DNA from 2 places in the Microbacterium canaveralium genome. Region 1 is predicted to be linked to the other one. Evidence: predicted binding sites of a transcription regulator. Region 1 holds the regulator's gene; the other holds the start of a gene.
The links. Region 1 encodes HrcA, which represses chaperone genes, less so after heat shock. Its sites were predicted from a motif close to TTNGCACTCGNNNNNNNCGAGTGCNAA; they were not measured.
Positions count from the first base shown of each region.

Region 2: the regulator HrcA is predicted to act here: its motif matches at 2,610-2,636, upstream of groES (co-chaperone GroES).

Region 1 covers NZ_JBDFMA010000003.1:1,712,471-1,717,155, forward strand. Annotated here, with positions in the region: gene ABC271_RS09140 (PhoH family protein) at 1-53, opposite strand, end outside; gene ABC271_RS09145 (HIT domain-containing protein) at 103-450, opposite strand; gene ABC271_RS09150 (16S rRNA (uracil(1498)-N(3))-methyltransferase) at 543-1,277, opposite strand; gene dnaJ (molecular chaperone DnaJ) at 1,280-2,401, opposite strand; gene hrcA (heat-inducible transcriptional repressor HrcA) at 2,455-3,495, opposite strand; gene hemW (radical SAM family heme chaperone HemW) at 3,577-4,685, opposite strand, start outside.
Region 2 covers NZ_JBDFMA010000003.1:665,297-669,981, reverse strand. Annotated here, with positions in the region: gene ABC271_RS04160 (aminotransferase class I/II-fold pyridoxal phosphate-dependent enzyme) at 1-737, shown strand, start outside; gene ABC271_RS04155 (FAD-binding oxidoreductase) at 734-2,107, opposite strand; gene groES (co-chaperone GroES) at 2,234-2,530, opposite strand; gene ABC271_RS04145 (THUMP-like domain-containing protein) at 2,662-3,852, shown strand; gene ABC271_RS04140 (MerR family transcriptional regulator) at 3,899-4,255, opposite strand; gene ABC271_RS04135 (CE1 family esterase) at 4,342-4,685, shown strand, end outside.

The DNA of each region.
Region 1 (4,685 bases):
TCCTTCTCGACCACGCGCAGCAGGCGGTCTTGGGGGCCCAGAAGCTGGACCATGGCCACGCCGTCGGCGTACAGACGCTCGACGACGGGTTCTTCGGGGGAATCAGCCACCCGTGCTCTTTTCGTTCAGTCCGCCCGCGAGAACGTGGGCGTGTACATGGAAGACGGTCTGACCGGCACCGGCGCCGGTGTTGAAGACGAGGCGGAAATCGCCGTCCGCGTGCTCGGCGGCGACGGAGTTGGCCAGGCCCACGATCTCGGTGAGGAGATCGGGGTCTCCCGCGGCAAGCTCGACGACGTTGCGGTACTGCTCGGTCTTGGGGATCACGAGCAGATGCACCGGCGCCTGCGGCGCGATGTCGCGGATCGCGAAGGCGTTCTCGGTCTCGGCGACGATCTCGGCGGGGATCTCGCCTTGGAGGATGCGCGTGAAGATCGACGGCTCGGTCATGGCATCCAGTCTATCGACGGGGTCAGACAGGGGGTCGGGCGCGCGTCCTGCGATCTGCGGTCAGGCGCTGCCGAAAGGCCGGTCGGGAGGGGCTACCAACGCCCCGTCGCGGCGGAGAGCACCGAGATCGCCGCAGCTCCCGCGGTCGAGGTGCGCAGGACCGTGTCGCCGAGGCGGACGAGGCGCGCCCCGGCATCGTGCAGTGCCTCGAGCTCGTCCGGCGCGATCCCGCCCTCGGGGCCGACGACGAGGACGACGTCGCGATCATCGGACGGGTCGGATGCCACAGCCGCGAGGCGCTCCTCGGCGGAGGGCTCGAGCACCAGCACGCGCGCCCCGTTCGCGCGAGACACGAGATCGGCGAGGCGTGCCACCCCCTCGACCTCGGGGATCCATGCGCGATGGGCCTGCTTCGCGGCCTCGCGCACGATCGTGCGCCAGCGGGTGAGGCCCTTCTCGGCCTTGGCATCCCACCGCGAGACACTGCGCGCGGCCTGCCACGGGACGATCGCATCGACCCCCAGCTCGGTCGCCGCCTGCACCGCGAGCTCGTCGCGGTCCCCCTTCGCGAGGGCCTGCACCAGGACGATCCGCGGCGAGGGGCCGGGAAGCTCGGCGCGGGCGGTGATCCGCACGTCGACCTGCTTCGGGGCGGCGGCCGTCACGAGGCCCTCGAGCCAGACTCCGTGACCGTCGCCGAGGGTGACGGCCTCGTCGACGCGGACACGGCGAACCGCAGCCGCGTGATGCGCCTCCGGACCGGTCAGCACCACGACGTCGCCGACGCCGGCGGCCGACGCGTCGTCGGTCACGAAATGCAGCGCCACGATCAGTGCCGGAAGCGGTCGCGGAACTTCGAGAACATCCCCTGCTGGTGTTCGGCCAGCCGGGGCGCAGGGGCCTTCGTGCGCTTGGCGAATTCCTCGATGAGCGCGCGTTCCTTGTGATCGAGTCGCGTCGGGGTTACCACGTGCACGCCCACCTTGAGATCACCGCGCTGACTGCCCCGCAGCGGCGTGATGCCGCGGCCCTTGATCGTCAGCACGTCACCGGACTGCACGCCCGGCCGCACCTCGAGGTCGACGCTGCCGTCGAGCGACTCGATCGTCGTGGTCGCGCCGAGGATGGCATCCGGCATCGACACCTCGAGGGTCGCGACGAGGTCGTCGCCCTCGCGGCTGAACGAGTCGTGCGATTCGACGGTGATCTCGAGGTACAGGTCGCCGTTGGGGCCGCCCGCGGGGCCGACCTCGCCCGACCCGGGGAGCTGGAGGCGCAGACCCGTCTCGACGCCCGCGGGGATGTCGACCGACACGGTACGGCGGGCACGGACACGACCCTGGCCCTGGCACGTTCCGCACGGGTACGGGATCGTCGTTCCGTACCCCTGGCACACGCTGCAGGGCTGGCTGGTCACGACGTTGCCGAGGAGGCTGCGGACCGTGCGCTGCACGTGACCGGAGCCGTGACAGATGTCGCAGGTGACTTCGCTCGTGCCCGGCTGCGTGCACGCGCCCTGACACGTCTCGCAGAGGACGGCCGTGTCGACCTCGAGGTCGCGGTGCACGCCGAACACGACGTCGCCGAGCTGCAGCGAGACGCGCACGAGCGCGTCCTGCCCGCGCTCCCGACGCGACCGGGGTCGGGGGCCGCGGCCACCGCCGCCCTGCGCTCCGCCGAAGAACGTCTCGAAGATGTCGCTGAAGCCCCCGAAGCCCGCCGCTCCCCCACCGCCGAATGGGCTCTGGTCGCCGCCCATGTCGTAGCGGCGCCGCTGCTCGGGGTCGCTCAGCACGTCGTAGGCGTGGGTGACGAGCTTGAAGCGCTCGGACGCGTCCGCGCCCGGGTTGACGTCGGGGTGGAGCTCGCGCGCCAGACGCCGGTACGCGCGCTTGATGTCGTCGGGGCTGGCGTCGCGCGCGACGCCGAGGACCTCGTAGTGGTCAGCCACAATCGCCTTCCTGCCCGCTCACGCGGGGTCGATCAGATTCGGTGCGGGTCTCGTCAACGAGCGTTGTCGTCGTCTTCGAGCATCCGGGTCAGATAGTGCGCGACGGCGCGGACCGCCGCGAGGTTGGAGGAGTAGTCCATACGCGTCGGACCCAGAAGGCCCACCCGCGCACCGCCGGCGGTACCGTCGTACCGGCTGGCGAGAACGGATGCCTCGACGAGACCGAACGGTTCGTTCTCGCGGCCGATGCTGGCCGACAGGCCCTGCTCGTCGGCGACCATCTCGCTCATGAGCCGCAGCAGGGTCACCTGCTCCTCGATCGCCTCGAGGAGCGGATAGATGCTGCCGCGGAAGTCGGACTCGCGTTTGGCGAGGGTCGCCGCGCCCGCCATGACGAGGCGGTCCTGGCGGAACTCGTCGAGCTCTTCGCCCACCACCCGGAGGACGGCGTCGGAGATGAGGTCGACGGCGATGCCGGGCCGGGGGCCGTCGACGGTGGCGGCGGCTACCGCCTGCGCGCAGTCCGCGACGCTCCGGCCGACCAAGAGGGCGCCCACGCGGGCGCGCAGCTGCACGATGTCGCCCTCCGTCGGCTCGACGGGCACGAGCGCGATGCGTTGCGAGACACGCCCCGTGTCGGTCACGAGGATGACGAGCACGCGAGGGCCGCCGAGGGCCACGAGTTCCACGTGGGAGAGGTTCGCCCGGGCGAACGAGGGGTACTGCACGATCGCGACCTGACCGGTCAGCTGCGTGAGCGCCCGGACCGTGCGCGCCAGGAGATCGTCGAGGTCACCGGCCTCGTCGAGGAACGAAGTGATCGCGCTGCGCTGGGCCGTCGACAACGGCCTCAACTCGGCCAGGTGGTCGACGAAGACGCGGTACCCCTTGTCGGTCGGCACCCGCCCGGAGGAGGTGTGCGGCGCGATGATCAGGTCTTCGTCTTCGAGCTGTGCCATGTCGTTGCGGATCGTCGCCGCGGAGACCCCGAAGGCGTGCCTCTCGACGATAGCCTTGCTGCCGACGGGTTCGCGCGTGTCGACGTAGTCCTGGACGATGGCGCGGAGCACCTGCAAGCCGCGTTCGGACACCATGGCGGGCTCCCTCCTTCTGGCACTCCGGACTCCTGAGTGCCAATTCTAGAACACCCGCCCGGCGGTGAGTCGGAAGCGCGCTCAGGCGGTGAGGGCCCGGACGACGGCGTCGGCGAGCAGCCGACCCCGGCGGGTCAGCACGATGCGCCCGCGGACGGCATCCGCTCCGTCGACGAGGCCATCGGCGATGAGGGATGCCACGGCCTTCCGGCCCTCGCCGAGCAGTTCGGATACCGGCAGACCGTCGCGGATGCGGCTGCGGAGCAGGACGGACTCGAGGCGTCGCGCGGTGTCATCCGGACGTTCCCGGGCCGCCGCGGGCGACTCGGCCGCCGCCAGACGCTGCGCGTAGGCCGCGGGATGTTTGACGTTCCACCAGCGGAGGCCCGCGACATGGCTGTGCGCGCCGGGTCCGAAACCCCACCAATCGGTGCCGCGCCAGTAGGCGAGGTTGTGGCGCGAGCGGTGCGCGCCGTCGGTCGCCCAGTTGGACACCTCGTACCAGTCGTACCCGGCGCCGGCGAGCAGATCGTCGGCCAACTCGTACATGTCGGCCTGAAGGTCGTCGGAGGGCTCGGCGACGACCCCGGAGCGGATCTGTCGCGCGAGCTTCGTGCCGTCCTCCACGATCAGCGCGTACGCGGAGATGTGGTCCGGGCGCAGAGCGATCGCCGTCTCGAGCGACGCGCGCCAGTCGTCGAGCGACTCCCCCGGTGCCCCGTAGATCAGGTCGAGCGAGACGTCGAGTCCGGCGGTTCGCGCCGACGCCACCGCCGTGGCGACGTTGCGAGGATCGTGCGTGCGGTCGAGCACGGCGAGCACGTGCGGCTGGGCGGACTGCATCCCGATCGACAGGCGGGTCACACCGGCCTCGGCGAGCGTCGCCGCGACGCGGTCGTCCACGGTGTCGGGATTGGCTTCGACCGTCACCTCTGCGCCGTCTCGGATGCCGAACTCGTCGCGCACCGCGTCGAGCATCCGCGCGAGGTCGCCCGGCGGCAGCAAGGTCGGGGTGCCGCCCCCGAAGAAGACGGTGGATGCCGCCCGCCGGGCGCCCGCGGCATCCATGACCGTCCCGGCCAGGCGCACTTCGGCCGCGAGCGTGTCGGCGAAGTCTTCCTGCCGCGCACCGCGCAATTCGCTCGAGGTGTACGTGTTGAAGTCGCAGTAGCCGCAGCGGACCCGGCAGA
Region 2 (4,685 bases), 1.0 Mb from region 1:
CCCTCACCGAACCCGACTATCAGCCCGACTTCGCCGCCCTCGACCACGTCGATGACGCGCGACTGCTCCTCCTGAACTACCCGAACAACCCGACCGGAGCGTTGGCGACGCCGGCGACGTTCACCGCCGCCATCGGCTTCGCGGAGCGGGTCGGCGCGGCGTTCGTGCACGACTTCGCCTACGCCTCGCTGGGGTTCGGCGAACGGCCGCTGTCGGCCCTGGCGATCGACGGTCCGGAGGGCCGCACTGTCGAGGTGCAGACACTGTCGAAGACCTACAGCATGGCGGGATGGCGCGTCGGCTTCGCCGCCGGGAACGCCTCCCTCATCTCGGCCATGCGCCGCTACCAGGCGCACGCCTTCAGCACGATGTTCGGCGCGACGCAGGAGGCCGCGGCCAAAGCACTGCTCGGCGACCAGGGAGCCGCCGCCGATCTGGTCGAGGTGTACCGACGGCGCCGCGACCTCGTCATCACGGGTCTGCGCGGCATCGGGTGGGACGTGATCGAGCCGCGGGGGACGTTCTTCGTGTGGGTGCGTCTGCCCGAGGGCACGGACGCCGTCGCGTTCGCTCGGCGTGTGCGAGAAGAGGCGCGGATCGGGATCGCGCCCGGCGACGGCTTCGGCGCCGGCGGGCGCGGGCACGTTCGCCTCGGGCTGGTCGTGGACGACGCCACGCTGCAGGAGCTGATCGATCGCCTCGCGGCGCTGACGTCCGCCGCGGACCTGGTGCGCTAGAGCTTCCGCCCCGGGTTCAGGATGCCGCGGGGGTCGAACACCCGCTTGATCTCGCGCTGCAGACCCCGCAGGCGGCTCGACAGCTCCCCGTCGAGGTCGTCGAGCTTCAGCGTGCCCACGCCGTGCTCGCCCGCGACGGTGCCGCCGAGGTGCTGCGCGAGCTGCAGCAGGTCGGCCGCGGCCCGGTGCGCCGCGGCGGTAGCGACCGGATCGGCAGCGTCGTAGACCACCGTGGGATGCAGATTCCCGTCGCCGACGTGCCCGGCCAGGCTGATCTCGACGCCCCGCTCTTCCGCGATGCGCTCGGCCTCCTCGGCGAAGGCCGCCAGACGCGACCGTGGCACCGCGAGGTCGCCGTGCGTGGCGGCGCCGCGCAGCGCGAGCAGCCCGGGGTTGAGAGCGCGGCGAGCGGCGAGGAGCCGGTCCAGCTGCTCTTCGTCGTCGGCGCGATCGACCGAGACCGCACCATGCGCGCGGAAGGTGGCAACGAAGTGGTCGAGGTCGCGATCGGCTCCCTCGACCGCGTCCGTGATCGCGAGCAGCCATGACCGCGCCGCCGGGTCGAGATCCATGTCGGGACGGGCGATGCGGATGCCGCGGAGCGCCGTGTCATCGAGGAACTCCAGCGTCGAGGGGAGGCGGGGTCCGGTCGTCAATGCCGCGGCGGCCGCGAGCGCTGCCGCTGTCGAGGGGAACAGGCCCAGGACGCCGCGGGCGGGTCCCGGTGCGGGGAGGAGCCGGAGCGTCGCCTCGGTCACGACCGCGAGGGTTCCCTCCGAGCCCACGACGAGGCTCGTCAGGTCGAGGCCCGCGACGCCCTTCACCGTGGCGGGGCGCGTGCGTTCGATCGAGCCGTCGGCCAGGACGACCTGGAGCGACAGCACCGCGTCTCCGGTCACGCCGTACCGGATGCACCGCATGCCACCGGCGTTCGTCGCGATCGTGCCGCCGATCGTCGCCCACTCGGCCGATGCCGGATCGGGGGCGTAGAAGAGCCCCCGCTCGGCCGCCGCGCGCTGGAGATCCGCGACGACCACGCCGGGCTGAACCGTGGCCGTGCCCTCGACCGCGTCGATGGCGAGGATGGCATCCATCCGCGACAGATCGAGGAGGATGGCTCCCTCGATCGCGGCCGAGCCGCCGACGAGCCCCGTGCGCGCGCCCTGGGGAACGACCGGGGTCCCGGTCGTGTTCGCAACGCGGAGGACGGCCGAGACCTCCTCCGCGGTGCGCGGCTGCACCACCAGAGCGGCCCGCGGGGCCGGAAGACGCGAGGCGTCCGTCGCGTACGCCGCGACGAGGGCGGGGTCATCGATGACGCGTTCGGCGGGAAGGTTCTCGGTCAGACGCACAGCGAGATCGGCGGTCACCGAACCAGCGTATTCAGCCCCGGACCAGAGCCCCCCGCGGTCGGTCACGGGGCGTAAGACGCCGCTGGACAAAAGCAGAACCCCGGATGCCGAGGCATCCGGGGTTCTGAGGAAATCGCAACGCGATCAGCGAACGACCACCGCGAGGACGTCGCGAGCCGAGAGCACCAGGTACTCGTCGGCGCCGAACTTGACCTCGGTGCCGCCGTACTTGCTGTACAGAACGCGGTCGCCGACGGTGACGTCGAGGGGGACACGGTTGCCGTTGTCGTCGATACGGCCGGGTCCGACGGCGACAACCTCGCCCTCCTGCGGCTTCTCCTTGGCGGTGTCGGGGATGACGAGACCACTCGCGGTGGTCTGCTCAGCCTCGACCTGCTTGATGACGATGCGGTCCTCGAGCGGCTTGATGGAAACCGACACGGTCTACCTCTTCTTTCTCGTTACAGAAGACTCGTTAGCACCCACACCAGGAGAGTGCTAATCCGAGTGTAGAGAAGTGCTGGCACTCATGCAACGCGAGTGCCAACAGTTTCGACACCTAGGCTGGCCCGGTGGAGATCGCCGAGCTGACCGCCCTGCTCACGCCCGACGGGCTCACCCTGCTCGACGAGGTGGGACCGCTCACGACCACCGACGACGCCGCCCGCGCGGTGTCGAGGCTGCGCGCGGCGGGCCACTCCCCCGATCTCGTCGCGGCCGTCGTGAGCCAGGCTCGGCTGCGCGTGCGCGCGGGCGCGAAATTCGGTCCTTTCGCCGACCGGATGCTCTTCACCCGCGCGGGGCTCGAACAGGCGACGCGCCTGCCGATCGCGGCACGGCACGCGGGTCGGTTCCGGGCCGCCGACGTGAGCTCGGTGGCCGACCTCGGCTGTGGCATCGGCGGTGACGCACTGGGCCTCGCGGGGCTCGGCATCCGGGTGCACGCGGTCGACGCCGATGAGGTCACGGCCGCGATCGCCGCCTACAACCTCGCCCCCTTCGGCGACGCCGTCACGGTCGCCCACGGTCGAGCGGAGGATGCCGACCTGAGCGGCGTGGATGCGGTCTGGCTGGACCCCGCGAGGCGCACCGCCGGCCACGGCGAGACCCGGCGCGTATCGGCCGACCAGTGGTCGCCGTCACTCGAGTGGGTGTTCGAGCTGCTCCGGGGCCGGCCCGGCGGCGTGAAGCTCGGGCCGGCGTTCGACCGTGAGCTCATCCCGGACGACGTCGAAGCGCAGTGGATCAGCGCCGACGGTTCGACGATCGAACTCGTCCTCTGGGCGGGGAGCCTCGCGCGCGACAACGTCCGCCGCGCTGCGCTCGTCGTGCGCGGCGACGACGCCTGGGAACTGACGGCACCCTCGGATGCTCCCGACGTCGAGCCCCGCGAGCTCGGTGCGTACGTCCACGAACCCGACGGCGCCGTGATCCGCGCGCGCCTGATCGGCGAGGTCGCGCGATCGCTCGAGGCCGGCATGGTGGCCACGGGCATCGCGTACCTGACCTCTGACGCGGCTCTGACGAGCCCCTTCGTGTCGTCGTTCCGCGTACGCGAAGAGCTCCCCGCGGACACGAAGAAGCTCGCGCGCGCCCTGCGCGATCGCAACATCGGAACGCTCGAGATCAAGAAGCGCGGGGTCGACATCGACCCCGCCGCACTGCGGACGCGCCTCTCGCTGCGCGGCGACGAGTCGGCGACCTTGCTCGTGACGCGCGTCCGTGGCCGCCGCGTGGCGCTGCTGGCCGACCGCGTGGGGTGACGCGCGGGCGCTGAAGCAGACGCTCGCCGAAGCCCGGACCGCGTCCTCAGGCCGCGGTGTCCGCGGCGCGGGCGGCGAGGAAATCATCGATGCGGTGCCGGGTCGCCATCAGCGTCTCGATGCGCGTGGAGAGATCCTCGCGCACGCGGGCGAGCTGGACGGCGAGCGCATCGTGAGCCTCGGCGGGGGCGTCGCCGGTGCACGCGAGCACGGACGTGACGATCTCGCGCGAGAAGTCCATCTCGAAGAGCATGTGGATCACGACCGCCCGCTCGACCGCGACGTCGTCGTAGCGGCGGTAGCCATTGGATTCACGTTCGGAGTCGATGAGCCCGAGCTGCTCGTAGTACCGCAGCGAGCGCGGGCTGACGCCGCTGCGCCGACTGACCTCGCCGATCCTCATAGCCACCGCCTTGACCTTGACACGATGTCAATCTATACGCTCGCCCCGACCCCGTGGCGAGCCGCCCCGGGTGAGGAGGACTTCTCATGACCCACACCATCTCGGTCGCCGGCCGGACGCGCACCTTCGTCGTGGTCGGTGACCCCGACGGCCCGCCCGATCGCCCTGTCGTCCTCGTCTTCCATGGGTCGCGCCAGAGCGGCGACATCCACCGCCGCTTCACCGGCGGCACCCTGGACGGTCTCGCCGACGAGGGTCGCGCCGTGATCGCGTATCTCGACGGCTACCGCGGCAACTGGAACGACGCACGCGCGGCGAGCGCGTTCCCCGCGCGCCGCGAGAACATCGACGACGTCGCCTTCGCCCGCGATGTCGTCCGATCCCTCGCCCGCAGCCACGGCATCGACACCGCGAGGGTCATCGGGGTCGG